Regions from separate parts of the Sediminicurvatus halobius genome, predicted to be linked through region 1. Evidence: predicted binding sites of a transcription regulator. Region 1 holds the regulator's gene; the other holds the start of a gene.

Region 1 (5,674 bases):
GTCTTCCCCGAGCGCGAGGAGGGCGGGTGAGCGCCACCGCGCCGAGCCGCCTGGAGGCCCGCGGCCTCAGCAAGCGCTTCCGCGGCCGGCGCGTGGTAGATGACGTCAGCCTCGATCTCGAGAGCGGCGAGATCGTCGGCCTGCTCGGCCCCAACGGCGCCGGCAAGACCACCAGCTTCTACATGATCGTGGGCCTGATCCCGCTGGACGCCGGCAGCATCCGCCTGGACGACCGCGACCTCACCACCGCCCCGATGCACCAGCGCGCCCGCCTCGGCATCGGCTATCTGCCCCAGGAGGCCTCGGTCTTCCGCAAGCTCTCGGTGGCGGACAACCTGCTCGCCATCCTGGAGACGCGCCCGGGGCTCGATGCCCGCGCGCGGCACCAGCGCATGGAGGCGCTGCTGGAGGAATTCCACGTCGCCCATCTGCGCGACCAGCAGGGCATCAGCCTCTCCGGGGGCGAGCGCCGGCGGGTGGAGATCGCCCGTGCCCTGGCCGCGGAGCCGCGGTTCATCCTGCTCGACGAGCCCTTTGCCGGCGTCGACCCGATCTCGGTGGGGGACATCAAGGCCATCGTGCGCCACCTCGCCGCCCGCGGCATCGGCGTGCTCATCACCGACCACAACGTGCGCGAGACGCTGGGGCTGGTGGATCGCGCCTGCATCCTCGCCGACGGCCGGGTCATCGTTGAAGGCGATGCCGACACGATCCTGACCGACCGCCAGGTGCGAGACGTCTACCTCGGCGAGGATTTCCGGCTGTGAGCGCCCGACCGGCGTTAGCAGGTTTCATGCCGACGGCGTTACCCTGCCGTTTCCGGACAGGGGGAATTGCACTACGATGAAGCACAGCAAAAGGGTGCCGGGGGGGCGCCCGACGCACTCCACTTCCCCGGGTGGCCACTGACGACGATGAAGCAGTCGCTACAGCTCCGACTCGGGCAACAGCTCACCATGACCCCGCAGCTGCAGCAGGCCATCCGGCTGCTGCAGCTGCCGACCCTCGAACTGCGCATGGAGATCCAGCAGGCGCTGGAGTCCAACCTGATGCTCGAGGCCGCGGAGGAAGCGGAGCTCGAGGCGGCCGCGGAGCGCGACGAGGACGGGGCCGAGGCGTCGGAGGCCGCACCGGACCGCACGGAACAGGATCTCGGCGGCGAGGAGCCGGATGCCGCGCGCCTCACCGAGGACCTCCCGGTGGACTCCAGCTGGGAGGACGTCTACGACGGCAGCACCACCTACAGCCACTCCGGTTCCGACGACGAGCGCGACCTCTTCGAGAACCAGTCCGGCGGCGAGGAATCCCTGCGCGACTACCTCATCTGGCAGCTGCAGATGGCTCCGATCTCGCCCCGGGACATGGCCATCGCCGAGGCCATCGTCGACGCCGTGCGCGACGACGGCTACCTCGGCGAGCCGCTGGAGGAGATCGGCGCCGGCCTGCCGCCGGAGCTGGAGGTGGAGCCGGACGACCTGCAGGCGGTGCTGGCCCGGGTGCAGCGGCTGGACCCGGTGGGTGTGGCGGCCCGGGACGTGCGCGAGGCGCTGCTGGTGCAGCTGGACCAGCTGGACCCGGCCACGCCCCATCTGGCGGCGGCCCGCGAGCTCGTGGACCAGCACCTGGAGCTGCTGGTCAGCCGCCAGTTCGCCCAGCTCAAGCGCCGCATGCGGCTCGACCTCGAGACCCTGCAGGCGGCCCTGGCGCTGGTGCAGACCCTGGACCCCCGCCCCGGCGCGCGCTTCAGCACCGAGCGCACCGAGTACGTGGTGCCGGACGTGTTCGTGCGCCGCGTCAACGGCGACTGGCAGGTGGAGGTGAACCCGGACGCCTGCCCGCGGCTGCGGGTGAACAGCTACTACGCCAGCCTGGTGCGCCGGGCCGACAACAGCCGCGACAACAGCCTCATGCGCCAGCACCTGCAGGAGGCGCGATGGCTGATCAAGAGCCTGCGATCGCGCAACGACACCCTGCTCAAGGTGGCGGAGTGCATCGTCGAGCGCCAGCGGGGCTTCCTCGAGCAGGGCGAGGAGGCGATGCAGCCGCTGGTGCTGCGCGAGGTGGCCGAAACCATCGAGATGCACGAGTCCACGGTCTCGCGCATCACCAACCAGAAGTACATGCACACCCCGCGCGGGACCTTCGAGTTCAAGTACTTCTTCTCCAGTCACGTGCAGACCGTGGACGGCGGCGAATGCTCCGCCACGGCGATTCGCGCGCGCATCCGGCGCCTGGTCGCCGACGAGGATCCGGCGAGCCCGCTGAGCGACTCGCGGCTCGCCGAGATCCTGCGCGAAGAGGGCATCAACGTGGCACGCAGGACGGTGGCCAAGTACCGAGAGGCCATGGCCATCGCCTCGTCCACCGAACGCAAGCGGCTGGCCTGAGCGCCAGGAAGGAGGGCCTTATGCAGATCGACGTCACCGGCCACCACGTGGAGATCACCGATGCGCTGCGCGACTATGTCCACGAGAAGTTCCAGCGCCTCGAGCGGCACTTCGACAACGTGGTGGACGTGCACGTGATCCTCACCGTGGAGAAGGTGGCCAAGAAGGCCGAGGCCACACTGGCGCTTAGCGGTGCCAAGCTGTTCGCCGACGCCCTCCAGGAGGACATGTACGCCGCCATCGACGCCCTGGTCGACAAGCTCGATCGCCAGGTGGTCAAGCACAAGGAGAAGCGCACCGACCACCATCGCAGCGAGGGCGCGGTGGGCCAGACACTGGAGCCGTGAGCGCGGGGCGGCCGCCGGGCACCCAAGCGCCCGGCGGCCGCCCCGCCATCATCCGCGACACGGGGTCGACATGAACATCGCCAACCTGCTGGCACCCGAGCGCACCCGCTGCGGGGCCACTGCCACCAGCAAGAAGCGCTGCCTGGAGCTGCTGAGCGAGCTGCTCACGGGCGACGACGCCGATCCGTCGACGCGCGCGGTCTTCGAGAGCCTGATCAGCCGCGAGCGCCTCGGCAGCACGGGGCTCGGCAAGGGCGTGGCGCTGCCCCATGCCCGCGCCCCGGGCATCGATCAGGCCACCGCCGCCCTGCTGCGGCTGGACAAGCCGGTGGACTTCGACGCCATCGACCGCCAGCCGGTGGATCTGCTGTTCGCCCTGCTGGTGCCCGAGCACTCCACCGACGAACACCTGCGCATCCTTGCCCGCCTTGCCGAGATGTTCAGCGACCCGGATCTCTGCGAGCGGTTGCGCACCTGCGGCTCGGAGACCGAGCTCTACGAGACGGTGCTTGCCTGGCAGGACAGCCGCAGCGGCTCATGATCGTGCACCTCGGCATTCCGGCGCTCGCCAGGGCGCTGGCGGGCAGGCACGCGGCCGGCGACGCCACCGCCGGGCTGCCCGTGGCCGTGGGCCGGTGGTTCGGCGACGGTGGCGACTGCCCCGTCCGGCGCCTGCCGGAGGCACCGGACCACCTCCGCCTGCCGCCACTCGCCGGCGGCGCCGCGCCGATCATCCACTCCCCGCTCGGCGATCAGGATCTCTCCCGCCGGCTGGATCGCTGGCTCGCGCGGCATGCCATCGTCACCCTGCCCGGCACCCTGGTGCAGATCGACGGCACCGGCGTGCTGATCCGGGGGGAGGCCGGCAGCGGCAAAAGCGAGACCGCGCTTGCCCTGCTGCAGGGCGGCCAGCGGCTGGTCGCCGACGACGCCGTGACCCTGCAGCCCCGGCCACAGGGCCGGCTGAAAGGCTGCTGCCCGCCCCTGCTCCGGGGCCGGCTCTGCGTGCGGGGCCTCGGACTGCTGGACGCCGAGGCCCAGTTCGGCCCGGCCGCCCGACTTCCCCACAGCGACATCGGGCTCGTGATCGACCTCACCGCCGCGGCCGCCGCCGGCGGGCTGGAGGGGGACTGGGCCCGCACGGGGCTGCTCGGGCGTAGCCTGCCGCGCCTGCGACTGGCACCGGGTCGCCCCCTCGCGAGCCTGGTGACCGCGGCCGTGCATGAGCTGCAGGCCCGCAACCGGCGCGGGAACACCGCCGAGGCCTTCGCTGCCGAACAGTTCACAGCGATCAGGCGGCGGTGCGTGCAGGCACCGCATCCGCTGGTCGCCGCCAGCGACAGGGTGACGGGCTGATCCATGCAGGAGCGGAGACTGGTCATCATCAGCGGGCTCTCGGGGTCCGGCAAGAGCGTCGCCCTCGCCACGCTGGAGGATGCGGGGTTCTACTGCATCGACAACCTTCCGGTGGCGCTGCTCGAGGCCTTCGGCGCACACATCACCGCCGACGGGCAGTCCGGGCGCTACGCCGTGGGTATCGACGCGCGCAACCGCCCGGAGGACCTGGCCCGCTTTCCCGAGATCCTCGCGACCCTGGAGGATCATGGCATCGCCTGCGAGATCGTCTTCCTGGATGCCGCTCACGACACCCTGCTGAAGCGCTTCAGCGAGACCCGCCGGCGGCATCCGCTGAGCGGCCCGGAGGTCCCCCTGGGGGAGGCGATCACCGGCGAGCGGGAGCTGCTCATGCCGCTGCTGGAGCGCGCCGATCTCACGCTCGACACCACCCATACCACGGTGCATCAGCTCCGGGACATCGTCCGCGACCGGCTGGCGCGGGCGCCGCACAGCCTGTCGCTGCTGCTGGAGTCCTTCGGCTACAAGCATGGGACGCCGCCGGACGCGGATTTCGTGTTCGACGCCCGCTGCCTGCCGAACCCCCACTGGCAGCCGGACCTGCGCCCTCTCACCGGGCGCGACCCGGCGGTCGCCGAGTATCTCGGCGCGAGCGAGCTGGTGGGCGACTACCTCGAGCACGTCGGCGCCTTCCTCTCCCACTGGCTGCCGGCCTTCCGCCGGGAGAACCGCAGCTATCTCACCATCGCCATCGGCTGTACCGGCGGCCAGCACCGCTCGGTGTACCTCGCCGAGCATCTGGCGCGCCGGTTCCGCGAGGAAGGCGTCGCCGTCACCGTCCGCCATCGGGAGCTGTCATGAGCGTCGGCGTGCTGCTCGTCACCCACAACCGGCTCGGCGAGGAGCTGCTGCGCACGGCGCGCACCATCCTCGGCGGCCACCCGCTCGCCACGGGCACGCTGGGGGTGCCCCAGGACAGCGACCCGTCGGCGGCGCTGCAGCGCGGCCTTACCCTCCTCGGCCAGCTCGACGACGGCGACGGCGCCCTGATCCTCACCGACGCCTTCGGCTCGACACCGAGCAACGTCGCCGTGCGCCTCGGCCAGCAGGCCGGCGCGCCGGTGATCTCCGGGGTCAACCTGCCCATGCTCCTGCGCGTGCTGAACTACCCGCAGCTGCCGCTGGAGGAGCTGCGCGCCAAGGCCCTCTCCGGCGGGCGCGACGGCATCCTGCTGGTGGAGCCTTCGCCGCTGCTCAGGCAGGACCATGGGGGCTGAATCCGCGCCCGTGCGACGGCGGCTCACCATCGTCAACCGCCTCGGTCTGCATGCCCGCGCCGCGGCGCGCTTCGTGGCCGTGGCCGCCGAGTACCAGGCCAGCGTGCATGTGGAGCTGGACGGCCGGCGGGTCAACGGCAAGAGCATCATGGGCCTGATGATGCTCGCCGCCGGCCGCGGTACCGAGCTGCTGGTGGAGGCCGAGGGCGAGGACGCACCCGAGGCCCTGGACGCCCTCGAGGCGCTCGTCGCCGATCGCTTCGGTGAGGACGTCTGACCGCTTTCGTTGCGACCGCCGGATTAAACA
Region 2 (5,674 bases), 890 kb from region 1:
CTGGGCGATGGGCAGGCCGATGCCGCTGCCCTCCGGGCGGCCCGTCACCATCGGGTAGAAGATGCGGTCCAGCAGCTCCGGGGCGATGCCCGGGCCGTCGTCGATGACGTCGATCCGCGCCACCAGGCGATGCTGCACCTCGCCGATGGTGAAGCGCCGCTGGGTACGGGTCTGCAGGCGGATGCGCCCGGCGTCACCCACCGCCTGCAGGGCGTTGCGCACCAGGTTGAGCACCGCCTGGATGAGCTGGTCCGGCGCCGCCGGCAGGGGTGGGATGCTGGGGTCGTAGTCGCGCTGAATCTCCACCCCCGCCGGGGCCTCCGCCTCGGCGAGGTGGCGCACCCGCTCCAGCACCTCGTGGATGTTCGTCGGCCGCTTCTCCGGCCGGGCGTCCGGCCCCAGCAGGCCGTTCACCAGCGCCCGCAGGCGGTCGGCCTCGCTGATGATGATCTGCGTGTACTCGCGCTGCTCGGCGTCGCCGAGCTCGCTCTCGAGCAGCTGGGCGGCGCCGCGCAGCCCGCCCAGCGGGTTCTTGATCTCGTGGGCGAGGCCGCGGATGAGCTGGCGGATGGCCTGGTTCTGTGCGATGAGGCGGTTCTCGCGGGAGATGCGCAGATGCCGGTCCAGCTGCTCGAGCTCCAGCAGCAGGCGGTCATCCGCCAGCGGGGTGATGGCGCAGTCCACGGTCACCGTCCTTTCACTGGCCACGGCCAGGCGCACCTCGCGCTCGGTATAGCTCGCCCCGCGGGCCACCGCCTGGGCGATGGCCGGCTCCAGCGCGGCGAATCCCGGCAGCAGCCGCGGCAGCACCGCCCCGGTCGCCTGACGTGCACTCAAATGGAGCAGCGTCTCGGCGGCGGGGTTGAGGAACAGCACCGTGCGCCCTGCATCGAGCAGGACCACCGCCCGCGTCAGGTGCTCGAGGATGTCGCCGTTGGGGGCTCGGGTTCTGGCGTTCATGTCTGCACCGGAAAGCAGCAAGAAGCGCGCCAGTGGGCACGGCGTTGGCGCGATGGTGCCAGCCCGCATCGCTCAGCGATTCGCGGCCGCGGGCGCGGATCCGGGGGCGAGAGCCGGCGTTGCCCTCGGCCCATCACCGCCCATGCCGTCGTCAGACCGGCGATGGGCCGCCGTCGGGATGGCGCCAGTATAGGGCGCGCGCCCGACCTAATGCACCAGAATAGTGCAGACCCTCTGGCTGGTCTCAGTTGCCCTGCCGGCTTGGCAGATTCACGGAGGGCCGGTGCAGGTAGAAGGTCACCGTTTCGGTGCGTGCGCGCACACGACCGCTGGCATCCGTGACCTCGGCCGCGAGGGTGTGGGGCCCGCGGTCCAGCGGGCCGAGGGTGGCCTGCAGGCTTCGTGACGGCGAGACGTCCGCCGGTGAGCCGTCGAGGAGCAGGCGAATACGGTGCCCCTGACGCAGGGCCGGCTCCAGCGACAGCGAGACCGGCACCTCGCCTGGCGCGCTCTGGATGGTCTGCTCCTCGGTGGGGCTGGCGATGGCGAAGCGCTCGTAGCCCGCGGCCTCGTCGCGGTCATCGTCTTCCTGCCCGCCGTTGGCGGCGCTGGCGCGGGAAGACTGAGGCCGGGGGAGGCGGACGGTGGCGGGCTCCTGCACCTCGATGCGCTCGGCCCCGTCGCGGGGCTCGTCGCTGAAATGCACCACGCCGTCCTCGTCCACCCAGCGGTAGACGTCCGCCAGCGCGGGCGCTGGACTCAGGGCCAGGGCGATCCCCATCAGGCAGACACGCATCGCGTTCACGGCGGGCTCCTCCGGACGGCTTGCGCCACTGTAGCGCCCGCCGCGGGAGCCGCCAATGCCGCTGGCGGAGGGGTTCGATCCGGCCGTCGGCGGGAGGCCGCCGCCAGGCCATGGCTGTAGGTCGTGCGCGGTGGTGTCCACCCCGGGCCGGAAACAGCAAGCCCCCGCAGGGCGGGGGCTTTAGTGCAGAGAGCTGAGGTCGCTCAGACGCTGTAGTAGAGGTCGAATTCCACCGGGTGAGTGGTCATGCGCAGGCGCTGGACCTCCTCGCGCTTGAGCTCCAGGTAGCCATCGATGGCGTCGTCGCTGAAGACGCCGCCGGCCTTGAGGAACTCGCGGTCCTGGTCCAGGGCATCCAGCGCCTCCTCCAGCGAGAAGGCCACCTTCGGGATCTCGGCCTCCTCCTCGGGGGGCAGGTCGTAGAGGTCCTTGTCCATGGCCTCGCCCGGATGGATCTTGTTCTGGATCCCGTCCAGGCCCGCCATCAGCATGGCCGCGAAGCAGAGATAGGGGTTCGCGGTGCTGTCCGGGAAGCGGATCTCGATGCGCCGCGCCTTCGGGTTCGAGATCCAGGGAATGCGCACGGAAGCCGAGCGGTTGCGGGCCGAGTAGGCCAGCAGCACCGGCGCCTCGAAGCCCGGCACCAGGCGCTTGTAGCTGTTGGTGGAGGCATTGGCGAAGGCGTTGATGGCACGGGCGTGCTTGATGATGCCGCCGATGTAGAACAGCGCCGTCTCCGAGAGGCCGCCGTACTGGTCACCGGCGAAGAGCATGTCGCCCGTCTTGCCGATGGACTGATGCACGTGCATGCCGCTGCCGTTGTCCCCGACCAGGGGCTTCGGCATGAAGGTGGCGGTCTTGCCGAAGGCGGCAGCGACGTTGTGCACCACGTACTTGAGCGTCTGCACCTCGTCGCACTTCTTCACCAGGGTGTTGAAGGCGACGCCGATCTCGCACTGGCCGGCGGTGGCGACCTCGTGATGGTGCACCTCGGTCGTCAGGCCCATCTCGGTGAGGGCCTCACACATGGCCGAGCGCATGTCGTGGAGGCTGTCCACCGGCGGCACCGGGAAGTAGCCGCCCTTCACACCCGGACGATGACCCATGTTGCCGTCGGGATAGACGCGCTCGGAGTTCCAGTCCGCCTCCTCGGCATCCACCTTGTAGAAGCTGCCGCTCATGTCGGCGCCCCAGCGGACGTCGTCGAACACGAAGAACTCGTTCTCCGGACCGAAATAGGCCACGTCGCCGATGCCGGTGGACTGCAGGTAGGCCTCGGCGCGGCGCGCGATGGAGCGCGGGTCGCGCTCGTAGCCCTGCATGGTGTTCGGCTCGATGATGTCGCAGACCAGGTTCACGGTCGCATCATCGAAGAAGGGATCGAGCACGGCGCTGTCCGGGTCGGGCAGGAGGATCATGTCCGACTCGTTGATGCCCTTCCAGCCGGCGATCGAGGAGCCGTCGAACATCTTGCCGTCGGCGAACATGTCCGCGTCGACCGAATGGGCGGGCACGGTGACGTGCTGCTGCTTGCCCTTGGTATCCGTGAATCGCAGATCAACGAACTTCACGTCGTTGTCTGCGATCAGCTTGAGAACATCATCGGCTGTCTTTGCCATCGGTCGACCTCCAGTGAGAATGCGGTTCGGAAAAGCGCCCCTGTAAGAAGCAGATTCCATGCCAGGAAGGCGCGAATCGGGCATCGGCGGGCTATTGTGGTGCGTCGCGACCGCCAGTCGGTCGCGAGCGCGCCCTGAATTGGTGCAAATACGCGAGCAGTTGCACCAGAATAGGGCAGACACTCTGCGCCTGACCCCGGGACTGTAGCACCGATGCACGAGGTCGCCGCCAGCCCGCTCCGGGGCGCCGGCATTGCGGGCCTGTCTGGCAGGGCCCCTGGTCGGAGCGTTCTGCGAGCGCGAGAGCGCGCGAGGCGCGGCACCGTACGCCGCTGCGCGGCGTTTTGCGGTCGGCGACCGCTCCCGGACAGGCCCGCTGAGACCTGACGATACGTCCGAAACGATTGGTAACGCCCGCCGGTCAGTGCCGGCGGTCGCTGCCGGCAACCAGCGTCGCCCGGGTCACCCGCCGCAGGCGCCGCCGCGCCTCGCCGCTGCCGGTGGCGATGGCCTGATCCGCCGCCTCCAGGGCGTCCACCAGATGGCTCTCGTCGGCCTCTCGGGCAGCCTGCAGGGTATCCGCCAGGGCGACGAAGCCGGCGGCGAGTGCGGCGAGCAGGTCGCTGGCGCTGCCGGCATTGAGCTCGGCCGCCCCGTCGTAAGCGCTGCGGCCAAGGTCGACGAAGTACCCGGGGCCGACCCGGCGCCGCCGGGCCTGCTCCGGGAACAGGCCGGCGAGCAGCAGGCAGCGGTCACCGACCGTCTGCAGGCCCTGTGCGCGCAGCCGCCACGAGGGCTCGTTCAGGGTCTCGAGAAACTCCAGCGCCAGCACGGCGCGGACCAGCTCGGGACAGCGCAGGTAGCGCATGAGCAGGAACACCAGGTAGCTCTCGCGCTCCTCGTCGAGTTCAACGTCGGCCCGCGCGGCCGCCTCGGTGACCAGCCGATGCCAGCTCGCCATGGCCGTCGGCTCGAGTATCAGTGGCGCCATTGAAGGTCTCCTTGCACCCGTCACCCTCCCCTTCTATATAGGCCAGCCGGGCGGGGACAGTGAACCCCGTCGCGCTTCCCTTACATGGCCGGACAGGGGCGGGCTATACTGCGCGGTCCCCCGCCGGGCGCGGCGCGCCGGGCGGACGCAGGCTCCACGCCAACCGGGATCCAGCGGAGAGACGATGACCTTTCAGGAGCTCATTCTCGCCCTGCAGCGCTACTGGGCGGAGCGCGGCTGCGTCGTCATGCAGCCGCTCGACATGGAGGTAGGCGCCGGCACCTTCCATCCGGCGACCTTCCTGCGGGCGGTGGGCCCGGAGCCGTGGCATGCGGCCTACGTTCAGCCCTCGCGGCGCCCCACCGACGGTCGCTACGGCGAGAACCCCAACCGGCTGCAGCACTACTACCAGTTCCAGGTCGTGCTGAAGCCCTCGCCGGCGGACTTCCAGGAGCAGTATCTCGGCTCCCTGGAGGCCCTCGGCATCGACCCGCTGGTGCACGACATCCGCTTCGTGGAGGACAACTGGGAGTCACCCACCCTCGGCGCCTGGGGGCTCGGCTGGGAGGTCTGGCTGAACGGCATGGAGATCACCCAGTTCACCTACTTCCAGCAGGTGGGCGGGCTGGACTGCCGACCGGTGATGGGCGAGATCACCTACGGCCTGGAGCGCATCGCCATGTATCTGCAGGATGTGGAGAGCGTCTACGACCTGATCTGGGCCCGGGGCCCGTCGGGGACCGTGACCTACGGTGACGTCTACCTGCAGAACGAGCGCGAGCAGTCGCGATACAACTTCGAGCAGGCGGACGTGGACAGCCTGTTCCGCTGGTTCGATACCTGCGAGCGCGAGTCCCGGCGCCTGGTGGAGGCGGGCCTGCCGCTGCCCGCCTACGAGCAGGCGCTGAAGGCCTCCCACACGTTCAACCTCCTCGACGCCCGTCACGCCATCTCCGTGACCGAGCGGCAGGGCTACATCCTGCGCGTGCGCACCCTCGCCCGGGGCGTCGCCCAGGCGTACTACGACAGCCGCGAGGCCCTTGGATTTCCGCTCTGCCCCCGGCAGCAGGGGGCGGCATGAGCGCGGGGCAGGCCGCACTGCTGTTCGAGCTCGGTACCGAGGAGCTGCCGCCGGGGGCGCTGACCACCCTGCGCGATGCACTGCAGGCGGAGGTGACCGCGGGCCTGGCCCGGGCCGAGGTCGGCCACGGCGCCGTGCGGGCCTTTGCCGCCCCCAGGCGGCTCGCGCTGCAGCTCGATGCCGTCGCGCTGCGCCAGCCGGATCGGCCGTTCGAGCGG

The links. The regulator sigma-54, encoded in region 1, starts transcription at its own class of promoters, with help from an activator protein. The targets are predictions, from matches to a motif close to TGGCANGNTNCNTGCTT.
Region 2: the regulator sigma-54 is predicted to act here: its motif matches at 3,432-3,448, upstream of glnA (glutamate--ammonia ligase).

What each region holds. Positions count from the first base shown of each region.
Region 1 covers NZ_CP086615.1:899,158-904,831, reverse strand. Annotated here, with positions in the region: gene lptA (lipopolysaccharide transport periplasmic protein LptA) at 1-30, shown strand, start outside; gene lptB (LPS export ABC transporter ATP-binding protein) at 27-767, shown strand; gene LMH63_RS04120 (RNA polymerase factor sigma-54) at 915-2,387, shown strand; gene hpf (ribosome hibernation-promoting factor, HPF/YfiA family) at 2,408-2,734, shown strand; gene ptsN (PTS IIA-like nitrogen regulatory protein PtsN) at 2,805-3,275, shown strand; gene LMH63_RS04105 (hypothetical protein) at 3,272-4,090, shown strand; gene rapZ (RNase adapter RapZ) at 4,094-4,951, shown strand; gene LMH63_RS04095 (PTS sugar transporter subunit IIA) at 4,948-5,367, shown strand; gene LMH63_RS04090 (HPr family phosphocarrier protein) at 5,357-5,644, shown strand.
Region 2 covers NZ_CP086615.1:9,944-15,617, reverse strand. Annotated here, with positions in the region: gene glnL (nitrogen regulation protein NR(II)) at 1-960, opposite strand, end outside; gene LMH63_RS00055 (DUF4124 domain-containing protein) at 1,205-1,756, opposite strand; gene glnA (glutamate--ammonia ligase) at 1,969-3,384, opposite strand; gene LMH63_RS00045 (hypothetical protein) at 3,806-4,375, opposite strand; gene glyQ (glycine--tRNA ligase subunit alpha) at 4,560-5,456, shown strand; gene glyS (glycine--tRNA ligase subunit beta) at 5,453-5,674, shown strand, end outside.